DNA from 4 places in the Pseudomonas sp. XK-1 genome. Region 2 is predicted to be linked to each of the others. Evidence: predicted binding sites of a transcription regulator. Region 2 holds the regulator's gene; each other region holds the start of a gene.
The links. The regulator FliA, encoded in region 2, starts transcription of late flagellar genes. The targets are predictions, from matches to a motif close to CTAAAGTTTNNNNNNNNNNNGCCGNTAA.
Positions count from the first base shown of each region.

Region 1: a site for FliA is predicted at 1,726-1,753, ahead of WMW70_RS19490 (methyl-accepting chemotaxis protein). Genes of this name have one in related genera too.
Region 3: a site for FliA is predicted at 1,260-1,287, ahead of WMW70_RS06730 (flagellin). Genes of this name have one in related genera too.
Region 4: a site for FliA is predicted at 1,764-1,791, ahead of WMW70_RS12805 (flagellar protein MotY). Genes of this name have one in related genera too.

Region 1 is NZ_JBBPES010000008.1:34,776-37,890, reverse strand. Features, by position in the region: gene WMW70_RS19490 (methyl-accepting chemotaxis protein) at 1-1,678, opposite strand, end outside; gene WMW70_RS19485 (Na+/H+ antiporter family protein) at 1,795-3,114, opposite strand.
Region 2 is NZ_JBBPES010000004.1:477,231-480,345, forward strand. Features, by position in the region: gene WMW70_RS13315 (protein phosphatase CheZ) at 1-540, opposite strand, end outside; gene WMW70_RS13320 (chemotaxis response regulator CheY) at 560-934, opposite strand; gene fliA (RNA polymerase sigma factor FliA) at 1,026-1,772, opposite strand; gene fleN (flagellar synthesis regulator FleN) at 1,769-2,599, opposite strand; gene flhF (flagellar biosynthesis protein FlhF) at 2,669-3,115, opposite strand, start outside.
Region 3 is NZ_JBBPES010000002.1:224,062-227,176, reverse strand. Features, by position in the region: gene WMW70_RS06735 (glycosyltransferase) at 1-1,119, shown strand, start outside; gene WMW70_RS06730 (flagellin) at 1,388-2,875, shown strand; gene WMW70_RS06725 (flagellar protein FlaG) at 2,948-3,115, shown strand, end outside.
Region 4 is NZ_JBBPES010000004.1:367,006-370,120, reverse strand. Features, by position in the region: gene rnt (ribonuclease T) at 1-576, opposite strand, end outside; gene pyrC (dihydroorotase) at 573-1,619, opposite strand; gene WMW70_RS12805 (flagellar protein MotY) at 1,825-2,745, shown strand; gene WMW70_RS12800 (argininosuccinate synthase) at 2,878-3,115, shown strand, end outside.

The DNA of each region.
Region 1 (3,115 bases), on a different contig from region 2:
TACGGAACTGCCGCACCAGCGCGCCCAAGCGTTCGCCCAGGGCATCGAGGTTGCGCACGGTTTGCGCGCCCTGCTGGGTTTCGTCGGCCACGCTGTCCACCGCCACGGCGATCTTGTGCACGCTGCGGTTGATTTCCTCGGCCACCGCGGTCTGCTCCTCGGCGGCGCTGGCAATCTGCGCGTTCATCGCATTGATGGTGGCAATCAGCTGGGCAATGGCGTCCAGCGACTGGCCAGCCTTGTTGGCCTGTTCGCTGGTCACATCGCCGGCATCACTGGAGCGACGCATCGAGGTCACCGCATCCTCAGTGCCCTTCTGCAGACGGTCGATCATGCCCTGGATTTCCTGGGTGCTTTGCTGAGTCCGACTGGCCAACGCGCGCACCTCGTCGGCGACCACCGCAAAACCGCGCCCCGCCTCACCGGCACGGGCCGCTTCGATGGCGGCATTGAGCGCCAGCAGGTTGGTCTGTTCGGCAATCGAGCGAATCACGTCGAGGACGCTGACAATCGAAGCGACATCCTTCTGCAGGTTGTCGAGGGACACCCCGCTACCGCGAATATCATCCACCAGGGTGTGAATGCGCGTGATGCTGCCATCGACCACCAGTTTTGCCGCCTGGCCTTCGGTGTCGGTCTTCTGCGCCGCCTCCGCTGCACCCTGGGCGCTTTGCGCCACCTCATGGGCGGCGGCGGACATTTCATTGATGGCGGTGGCCACCTGGTCGGTCTCATGGCGCTGACGCTCCATGGCCTCTTCCGAGCGCTGCGCCTGGGCCGATACCTGGCCGACCAGCTCGGTCAGCTGACCGGTCATATCGACGATCTGCCGCACCAGGCCGTGAATCTTCTCCACGAAGCGGTTGAAGGAGCCCGCCAGCTGGCCCAGTTCGTCATCGCCATTGATCGGCAGACGCCGGGTCAGATCGCCCTCGCCTGCGGCAATGTCATCGAGGTTGTTCTTGATCTGCTGCAGCGGGCGCAGGAAGGTGTTGCTCAGCACCACCCCGACTATGCCGAACACCACCAGCAACACCGCGGCAATCACCAGGATGCTGGTGATCAGGGTGCCGATGCGCTGGTCGATCTCGGTCTGCACCTTGGCTATTTGCGCCTCCACGCCATCCAGGTTGATGGCGGTGCCCAGGGCCATGTCCCATTTCGGCAGGTAGTAGCTGTAGGCCATTTTCGGCACCAGCACCGAATCATCGGTCGGCAGCGGCGAACTGTAATTGACGTAGTAAGTGTTGTTCTTGGCGACATTCACCAGCTCACGGTTGATGTACACGCCATTGGGATCGCGCCGATCAGCCAGGCTCTTGCCGACATCCACCGGGCTGTCGCCACGGAACAGGCGCACCACGTTGGAGTCATGGCCGAAGAAGTAGCCATCCTTGCCAAACTTGATCTTCGACAGCACGGCGATGGCCTGCTCGCGGCTGGCCATATCGCCTTGCGCGGCACCGTCATACAGCGCCTGCACCGAGCCCAGGGCGATCTGCACATAGTGCTGCAGCTCGCTGCGGCTTTCCTCCAGCAGGCGCTCGCGGGTTTCCTCGACCTCCCGGGCGGCCAGGTTCTGCAGGACCTTGGCTGCCGCGCCACTGAGCACCAGGGCAAACAACACCACGGGAACCAGGGCAAGCAACACCACTTTCATCTTCAATGTCAGGCGCATCGGACTGATCCTTACTTAGCAAGCCAAATAAAAACGGGGCTACCGGTTTATCGGTAGCCCCGCTGAAAGGTTGAGTCGTCCGCCACCATCACGGCAGCGGACAAGCAATGCCCCGGTCAGATCACCATAGCCGCTGCCCATCCAAACACCAGCAGCGGCAGGTTGTAGTGCAGGAAGGTTGGTACCACGCTGTCCCAGATATGGTTGTGCTGACCATCGACGTTCAGCCCCGAGGTGGGCCCCAGGGTCGAGTCCGAAGCCGGCGAGCCGGCATCGCCCAGCGCCCCTGCGGTGCCAACGATGCACAGAATGGCCAGCGGGCTGAAGCCCAGCGTCAGGCCCAGAGGCACGAAGATCGCCGCAATGATCGGCACCGTGGAAAAAGACGAGCCGATGCCCATGGTCACCAGCAGGCCGACCAGCAGCATCAGCAGTGCGCCCAGGGCCTTGTTATGGCCAATCAGCTCGGCCGAACTGTCGACCAGGGTCTGCACCTGGCCCGTGGCCTTCATCACCTCGGCGAAACCGGCGGCGGCGATCATGATAAAGCCGATCATCGCCATCATCTTCATGCCTTCGGTGAACAGGTCGTCTGCCTCTTTCCAGCGCACCACGCCGGACACCGAGAACACCACGAAGCCCACCAGGGCCCCGATGATCATCGAATCCAGCCAAAGCTGCACGACAAAGGCGGCGACTATTGCCACGCCCGCCGCCAGCAGGCTCCAGGGGTTGTAGGCCACCTCGACCCGCTCGACCTGCTCGATCTTCTGCAGGTCATAGACGCGTTTTTTTCGGTAGCTGAACAGCACCGCCACCAGCAGCCCGCAAAGCATGCCCAGGGCCGGGATCGCCATGGCCCGGGTGACGCTCAGCCCCGTGGTATCGACCCCGGCCTTGGCCACATTGGCCAGCAGGATTTCATTGAGGAAGATACCGCCGAAGCCCACCGGCAGAAACATATAGGGGGTGATCAGGCCGAACGTCAGCACGCAGGCAATCAGCCGCCGATCCAGTTGCAGCTTGCTCAGCACATAGAGCAGCGGCGGCACCAGCAGCGGAATAAAGGCGATATGGATCGGCAGAACGTTCTGCGACGAGATGGCCACCGCCAGCAGCAACAGGATCAGCAGCCACTTGAGCAGGCCCGCACCCTGCCCCTCCTGCCGGCCCACCATGGCCAACGCCTTGTCCGCCAGGGCATGGGCCAGGCCGGACTTGGCAATCGCCACGGCAAAGGCCCCAAGCAAGGCATAGGACAGCGCCACGGTGGCCCCGCCCCCCAGGCCCTTGTTGAAGGCCGCCAACGCGCCATCAACCCCCAGGCCGCCGAGCAGACCACCGGCCAGCGCGCCGACGATCAGGGCCACCACAACGTGCACACGGCACAAGCTGAGGATCAGCATGATCCCCACTGCCGCAACGACTGCGTTCATC
Region 2 (3,115 bases):
ACCGGTGAGGTCCTGATAGTCCTGGGCCAGCAAAATGTCGTTGAGATGGCCAGACAGCTTGCTGCCGTCGCGCTCGCTGCGGGCAAGAAACAGTTCGACGCGCTTGGCCAGCTCGCGAAAGCCATCGGCGCTCATCTCGCGGCGCATAAAACGCCCCCAGTCGGCACTCAGGCTCTGCGCTTCGGCGCTGAGGTCATTGACCAGCGGGGCACTCTGCTCGACCAGGTCCATGGTGCGATTGGCCGCTTTCTCGGTCATCGTCACCACATAGTTGAGGCGTTCGGTGGCATCGGTGATTTGTGAAACTTCGGTGGCATGGGGGACGCGCGGATCAAGCTGAAAATTGACAATCGCGTTGTGCAGTTCGCGGGTCAGCTTGCCGACCTCGTGATACAGGCCGCGATCACGCGCCTTATTCAGTTCATGGATCAGCTGTACAGCTTCGCCGAAATTGCCTTGCTCCAGGCTCTCAACCAACTGGCGAGCGCTTAGCTTCAGAGTCGACTCGAGGTCGCTCTGAGGGGAATCTTTATGTTCCATAGTACCCTCGCGGCAAACATCAGCCGTTGACCCGCTCGAAGATCTTTTCAATCTTCTCTTTAAGCACCTGAGCGGTGAACGGCTTGACCACATAACCGTTCACCCCCGCCTGCGCAGCCTCGATGATCTGATCGCGCTTGGCTTCTGCCGTGACCATCAGCACCGGCAAGGTTTTCAGGCGCTCATCGGCACGCACCGCACGCAACAGGTCGATCCCGGTCATGCCTGGCATATTCCAGTCAGTCACCAGGAAGTCGAAACTGCCGCTCTGCAGCATGGGCAAGGCGGTGGTGCCGTCATCGGCTTCCGCGGTATTGGTGAACCCCAAATCACGCAGGAGGTTCTTGATGATCCGGCGCATCGTTGAAAAGTCATCAACGATGAGGATTTTCATATTTTTGTCCAAGTCGACCTCCGTACAGTCCAAACGCAGCCAGCACCTGGCTACGCCTTTAATCATGAAACCGGCCTGCTGATTTAACTGCCTAGTTCGCGCGCCATTCGCCAAGCCGTGCCCGCAACCGTGCGGCGCACTGGCTGTGGAGCTGGCTGACGCGGGACTCGCTAACCCCCAGTACCGCGCCGATCTCCTTAAGATTCAATTCTTCGTCGTAATACAACGCCAACACCAACCGCTCGCGCTCCGGCAGGCCGGCAATGGCGTCGGCCAGCGCCGCCTGAAAGCGTTCGTCTTCCAGATCGCGGGAGGGTTCGAGGTGGTGGCCGGCAAGATCCTCGCGCAGCCCACCGTGCTCGCCATCCTGCAACAGGTCGTCGAAGCTGAACAAGCGGCTGCCCAAAGTGTCGCCAAGAATGCCGTAGTAATCCTCGAGACTCAATTGGAGTTCGGCCGCAACCTCTTGATCTTTAGCGTCTCGACCGGTTCTGGCCTCAATTACCCGAATGGCGTCGCTGACCATGCGGCTGTTTCGATGCACCGAACGGGGGGCCCAGTCACCTTTGCGCACCTCGTCGAGCATCGAACCGCGTATGCGGATGCCGGCGAATGTCTCGAAACTGGCACCTTTGCTGGAATCGTATTTTTTTGACGCTTCGAGCAGACCGATCATTCCGGCCTGAATCAGATCGTCCACCTGGATATTGGCCGGCAGACGCGCCAACAGGTGGTAAGCAATGCGTTTGACCAGGGGCGCATAGCGCTCGATCAACTGGTGCTGGGAGTCCTGCGCCTGCGCTTTGCTGTACATACGGAGTCCAGAGGCTGCTGTCATATGGCCGGGTCCGCAACCGGTTGCTGCACCAGACGCTCGACGAAAAACTCCAGATGACCGCGCGGGTTGGCCGGTAGCGGCCAGGCATCGACCTTCTGGGCTATCGCCTTGAACGCCAGCGCACATTTAGAGCGCGGGAAGGCTTCATAAACCGCGCGCTGTTTCTGCACGGCCTTGCGCACCGACTCGTCGTAAGGCACGGCACCTACATACTGCAGGGCGACGTCGAGAAAACGATCGGTGACCTTGGTCAGCTTAGCAAACAGATTGCGACCTTCCTGCGGACTGTGGGCCATATTGGCCAGGACGCGGAAGCGGTTCATGCCGTGGTCGCGGTTAAGCAGCTTGATCAGGGCATAGGCATCGGTGATCGAGGTGGGCTCATCGCACACCACCACCAGCACTTCCTGGGCCGCGCGCACGAAGCTGACCACACCATCACCGATCCCGGCGGCGGTGTCGATAATTAGCACGTCGAGGTTGTCGCTGATATCGCTGAACGCCTGAATCAGCCCGGCGTGCTGCATAGGCGACAGCTGCACCATGCTCTGGATACCGGACGCCGCCGGCACGATGCGGATGCCCCCCGGGCCCTGCAGCAGGACCTCGCGCAACTCGCACTCGCCGCTGATGACATCTTCCAGGGTGCGCTTGGCGCTCAGCCCCAGCAGTACGTCGACGTTGGCCAGGCCCAGGTCGGCGTCCATCAGCATCACCCGGCGGCCGAGGTCGGCCAGGGCCAAAGCCAGATTCACCGACACATTGGTCTTACCGACGCCACCTTTGCCGCCGGTTACAGCAATCACCTGTACGGGATGCATGCCCATGTTATCTACACACCTGTTGTCTAACTTCGACCGCAGCCATGTGGCTGGCTGTGCTCTATTGATTAATGCTCAACTCGCGCGGCGCGCTGGCTGCTGATAGAGGCCGGCAAACATCTCGGCCATCGTATCCTCGCTGGGGTCCTGGGTGGCCTGCAGCCCCACTGCGCGGCTCACCAGCTGATGGCTGCGCGGCACATGCAGATCGTCCGGGATCCGCGGTCCATCGGTCAGATAGGCTACCGGTAGACGCTGGCTAATAGCCAGCCCTAAAACCTCGCCCAGGCTGGTGGCTTCGTCCGCCTTGGTCAGGATGCAACCGGACAAACCGCACTGCTTGTAACTATGGTAGGCCGCTTTCAGCACTTGGCTCTGACTGGTTGCCGCCATCACCAGATAATTCTTTGCATTGACCCCGCGACTGGCCAGGGTTTCCAGCTGCATGCGCAGCGCCGGATCGTTACCCGGCAGGCCGGCGGTATCGATCAGCACCACACGCTTGCGGGCCAGCGGAGCCAG
Region 3 (3,115 bases), on a different contig from region 2:
GAGCAGGACGCCATGTACGCCAAGTGGTTGCCGGTGCTGGCCAGCGATCCGGCCTATAACCGCAACCTTTCATTGAATGGTAAAGGCTTTGAAATCGAGCCGGACCCCGGTCTGACCTGGCGGCCGCTGTCCTGGCGGCCGTTACCCGTGGTCCTGGCGCACCCGGCCGACCCCTGGGGTTGCGGCAACTACCGCATCATCAAACCGTTCCAGGCATTGCGCGACGCCGCGCTGGTCGATGGCATGCTCTCGGAAGGTTTGCTGCAGGTGGTCGATCTGCAGCGCTACGACCCCGATGTGATAGTGCTGCAGCGGCAGATCGGTGATGAGCGGCTGGAGGCCATGCAGCGTATCAAGCAGTTTTCCCGGGCCTTCAAGGTCTACGAGCTGGACGATTACCTGCCCAACTTGCCGATCAAGAGCTTCCACAAAATGCCCAAGGACATTATCAAGTCGATGCGCCGTGGCCTCAGCTATGTCGACCGTTTCGTGGTGTCCACCGCGCCGCTTGCCGACGCATTGTCCGGTTTTCACCCGGATATCCGGGTGATCGAGAACCGCTTGCCGGTGGAGTGGTGGCAGGGGCTTTCCAGTCGGCGTCAGCGCGGGCACAAACCCCGCGTGGGTTGGGCCGGCGGCATTGGGCACAGGGGCGACCTGGAGTTGATAACCGATGTGATTCGCGAATTGGCAGGCGAGGTCGAATGGGTGTTCTTCGGCATGTGCCCAGAAAAAATTCGTCCTTACGTGCATGAAATCCACGTAGGTGTCGATATAGATGATTACCCCGCGGCGCTGGCCGCTCTGGATCTCGATCTGGCGCTGGCACCGGTCGAACAGAACCTGTTCAACGACTGCAAGAGCAACCTGCGTCTGCTCGAATACGGTGCCTGTGGTTATCCGGTGATCTGCAGCGATGTGCTGTGCTACCGCGGTGATTTGCCGGTCACCCGGGTGAAGAACCGCTTCAAGGATTGGGTGGATGCGATTCGCATGCACATCAACGACCTGGATGCGACGGCTGGGATGGGCGATGAACTGCGCGCTCAGGTAATGGATAAGTGGCTGTTGCAGGGGCGCAATGTCGAAGCCTGGCGTGCAGCCTGGTTACCAGACTAGGTTCTGGCGGGTTTGGATGAGCCAGAATGGGCCGCAATGATTGCAAAATGCCTGTCGGAAACTCGGCAATTCCGCTTTTTTACCACTTTTCCGATGCTAACTTATTGTCGGGAAAGCAGAAAAAAACTTCAGGCAAGTTTCTAAAGCTTCCCCAAGGAGCGCCGATACAAAGTACGAATGCGAACTCAATGGGGCGTCTGAGCAAAAGCAGACCCAAAGCTCGCAGGCTCAGACAAACTAAGTAGCACGGTCCTTTGGAGGCAATACCATGGCCCTTACAGTCAATACCAACGTAGCGTCACTCAACACTCAGCGTAACCTCAACTCCTCGTCCAAAGGTCTGGATACTTCGCTGCAGCGTTTGTCCACCGGCTTCCGCATCAATAGCGCCAAAGACGATGCCGCTGGTCTGCAAATCTCCAACCGCCTGACCAGCCAGATCAATGGCCTGAACGTAGCGGTACGTAACTCCAACGACGGTATCTCCCTGTCGCAGACCGCTGAAGGTGCTCTGCAGCAGTCCACCGGTTTGCTGCAGCGTATGCGTGACCTGGCTCTGCAATCGGCCAACGGTTCCAACGGCGCAACCGAGCGTGCCGCTCTGCAAGGCGAAGTTGCCCAGCTGCAACAAGAACTGGATCGCATCGCCGACACCACCAGCTTCGGTGGCCGCAAGATTCTCGATGGTACCTTCGGCTCCCAGAGCTTCCAGGTTGGTGCAAACGCCTACGAGACCATCAACGTATCGATCGGCTCGGCCGATGCCAGCCGCATCGGTGTCAACCGTTTCGATAGCTCTGGCGTTGCTGCCGCCGCATCGGCTTCGGGCTTCAGTGACCTGAGCGCCTCCGGTCAAGGCTACCAGGGTGCCAGCGGTACCATCACCGGCAAACTGGGCACCGCGGATTTCAGCTACTCCGCAGGCTCCAGCGCTCGTGACGTTTCCCAGGCGATCAACAGCAAGTCCGACACCACCGGTGTCACCGCTAACGCCCGCACCGTAGCGCAGCTGTCCGGTGTGTCCAGTGGTACTACATCCTTCACCCTGTACGGCTCGAACAACGCCGACGCCGATTCCGGTGTGACCATCTCCGCCAACATCACCGACGCCACCGACCTTTCGGCCCTGGCTGACGCGATCAACAAGGAAACCGGCAGCACCGGTATCGCCGCACGCTCCTTGGGCGACACCATCGAGCTGGTCAGCGAGCGCGGCGACTCGATCATCATCGACGCCTTCCAGGATGGTGCCGGGGATGGCGCCACCCTGCAGTCCTACGACTTCGAAGGGACCGAGGCAGGTGACGTGATCGGTGCGGCGGCTACCATCGCAGCAGCAGGCGGTGCCCGCGCTGACGGTGTGGTTCGTCTCGAAGCGGCAGATGCCTTCTCGATGACCAACCTGGATGCCACCCTCGGTACTGATGGCTTCAGTGAGCTGAACTCGGTAGCGGATATCGATATCAGCACCGCCGAAGGCGCTCAGAACGCCCTGGGTGTGGTCAACGGTGCGATCTCCAACATCGACAGCCAGCGTGCCCAGCTCGGTGCGGTACAGAACCGCTTCGAGAACACCATCTCCAACCTGCAGAACATTGCAGAGAACGCTTCGGCTGCCCGCAGCCGGATTCGCGACACTGACTTCGCTGCGGAAACCTCGGAGCTGACCAAGAATCAGATCCTGCAGCAAGCCGGCACCGCGATTCTGGCCCAGGCCAACCAGTTGCCACAGGCTGTACTTAGCCTGCTCGGCTAAGGGCAAAAGCGCTAGACTGCGGGGAGAAGGGCTCAGCTCTTCTCCCCGTTCCCTCTTTGTGAGGAGAAATTTATGGACATCGGCTCAATACAGAAACCGCTTATTCAGGTCGCAACTCGCGAGTCTGCGCGTTTAGCACCGGACGAAGCCACACGAAACAAGGCTTCGTCATCGGGCGCAAGCGAGATTGGCGAGGAGCCGGTGACCGGCACGTTCAAGCCCGGAACAGCGGTTGAGGGC
Region 4 (3,115 bases), 110 kb from region 2:
GTGCGCTTCCTTGCCGTCGAAGTCGATATCGGCGGCCTGGCAGGCTTTGGCCAGGACGGTCTGGCCGTAGGCGAGGCCGGCCAGGGTGGCGGTGTCGAAGCTGGAGAAGGGGTGGAAGGGGTTGCGCTTGATGCCGGTCCGCGCCACGGCGGCATTGAGGAAGCCCAGATCGAAGCTGCTGTTATGGCCGACCAGGATCGCCCGCTTGCAGCTGTTGGCTTTCAGCGATTTGCGCAGACCACGGAAGATTTCCGTCAGCGCGTGCTCTTCAGTGACGGCCATGCGCAGCGGGTGATCGAGCTTGATCCCGGTGAAGTCCAGCGCCGCCTGTTCGATATTGGCCCCGACGAAGGGCTCGACCCGGAAGAAATGGGTGTGGTCCGGGTAGAGAAAACCCTGCTCGTCCATGGCGATGGTGGTGGCGGCGATTTCCAGCAGGGCATCGGTGGCGCAGTTGAAGCCGCCGGTCTCGACATCCACAACCACCGGCAGGTAGCCGCGAAAACGTGCGGCCATGGGGTGGCGCGGGCCGGAGGGGCTGCTTTCCAGTTCGTCGTCGTACAGATCTTCGCTCACGCGTTTTCCTCCAGCAGGTGCCAGCGCAGGGTTTCGCCGGCACGCAGCGGGATAACGCGTTGCTCGCCCAGCGGCAGGCTGGCCGGGGCGGTCCAGTCTTCACGCACCAGGGTGATGGTTTCGCGGTTGCGCGGCAGGCCATAGAAGTCCGGGCCGTTGAGGCTGGCGAAGGCCTCCAACTTGTCCAAGGCGTTGCGCTGCTCGAAGGCCTCGGCATACAGCTCGATGGCGGCGTAGGCGCTGTAGCAGCCGGCGCAGCCGCAGGCGGCTTCCTTGGCGTGCTGGGCATGGGGTGCCGAGTCGGTGCCGAGGAAGAACTTGGCATTGCCGCTGGTGGCGGCATCCAGCAGGGCGTCCTGGTGGGTGTTGCGCTTGAGAATCGGCAGGCAGTAGAAGTGCGGGCGAATGCCGCCGACCAGCATGTGGTTGCGGTTGTACAGCAGGTGATGGGCGGTGATGGTCGCGCCGACATTGGCCGAGGCGCTCTGCACGAACTGCACCGCATCGCGGGTGGTGATGTGTTCGAACACCACTTTCAGGCTCGGGAAACGCTCCACCACACGGGTCAGGTGTTCGTCGATAAAGACCTTCTCGCGGTCGAATACGTCGATCTCGTTGCGCGTCACTTCACCATGCACCAGCAGCGGCAGGCCGATCTCGGCCATGGCCTCGAGCGCCGGGAAGATCTTGTCGATGCTGGTCACGCCGGAGTCGGAGTTGGTGGTCGCGCCGGCCGGGTAGAGCTTGGCCGCATGGACGAAACCCGAGGCCTTGGCCGCGCGCACGTCGTCGGGGCTGGTCAGGTCGGTGAGGTAGAGCACCATCAGCGGTTCGAAGCGGCTGCCGGCAGGGCGGGCGGCAAGGATGCGCTGGCGGTAGGCGTCGGCTTCGCTGGCGTTGCGCACCGGCGGCACCAGGTTGGGCATGATGATGGCGCGGGCGAAGGTGCGGGCTACATCGGCGACCGTGTGGGGCAATACGGCACCGTCACGCAGGTGGATATGCCAGTCGTCGGGACGCAGCAGGGTAAGGCGGTCAGTCATGGAAGCTTCCAGGCGGGCGAAACGTGGCGAGAATGCTACCGGAAAAGGCTTGTGGCGGCACGCTGAAAGCTGCCCAGTCCGACAATCTCGGACGGATGCCAGGGGCGCTTGGCGCGGCAAGTACCGCGCGCATAGCCGCAAGGCCTCAAGTTTTCCCCTCAGGCACCGATAGCCCGAACGTAAGCCGTATTCCTGGGAGCCTGTCGTGCGCCGTTATCCACTCGTCCTGCTTTGCCTGCTGGCATGCCAGCCAGTGCTGGCCATTAGTTTCCAGACCCGCCTGGAGAAGGTCGAGTGGCAGGTCGAGGGCGATCAGTTCGAATGCCGCCTGAGCCAACCCATTACCGATTTCGGTTCCGGGGTATTTGTACGTCGGGCGGGGGAGCAGGTGACCTTCCGTATGCAGGCCCGCGAACGCTGGCTGGGGGCTGGGTCGGCGACCTTGCTGGCGGCCGCCGCACCCTGGCAGCCCGGGCGCGGCGATATCAATCTGGGCGCGGTCAGCGTTGGCTCCTCCGAGGTGCTGTTCAACAGCTCCCAGGAGCAGGGCGCACGCCTGCTGACCGGCTTGCTCGAAGGCCGCAGCCCATTGCTGCGCCACCGCACCGCCCAGGGCGGCGAAGCCATCGAGGTGCGTCTGCTGCCGGCCAGATTCCACAAGGCCTATAACGACTACCTCGCCTGCACCGCCAAACTGCTGCCGGTGAACTTCGACCAGGTGCGTCGCAGCCAGGTGGGCTTTCCGGGGGGCGGGGTGGACCTCGAACCAATGGCCCGGGCCAAGCTCGATATCATCCTCAGCTTTCTCAAGGCCGACCCCAGCGTCAATCGCATTCAGCTCGATGGCCATGCCGACAACAGTGGCAATCGCCTGATCAATCGCGACCTGTCGCGCCGCCGCGCCCTGGCCGTGATGGAATACCTCAAGGCCAACGGCGTGCCGGCCGAGAACATTACCCTGCGTTTTCATGGCGAACGCTACCCGCTGGTACCGAACAACAGCGAGGCCAACCGGGCGAAGAATCGTCGCGTCAATGTGCAACTCGAACGCGCCCCTGAAGCCCCGCCTGCGGCACCCGCCGAAGCTCCAGCCACCGACCCGGCCGCGCCTGCAACCACTTCCTGAGCCCAGGGAAACACGGCTGGCGGGCAACAGAAGCTGTCGCTTGGTCGTCTCAGGCTGTCGCGGCCCTGTAAATTGGCCGCCGAGGCCAGTAGAATCACGGGTTTTCCCGCACAACCCCGTGGAGTTGATGGCATGGCCGACGTAAACAAGGTAGTCCTGGCATATTCCGGTGGCCTGGACACTTCCGTGATCCTCAAGTGGCTGCAAGACACCTATAACTGCGAAGTGGTGACCTTTACCGCGGATCTCGGTCAGGGTGAGGAAGTCGAGCCGGCCCGCGCCAAGGCCCAGGCCATGGGCGTCAAGGAAATCTACATCGACGACCTGCGCGAAGAATTCGTACGCGATTTCGTCTACCCGATGTTCCGCG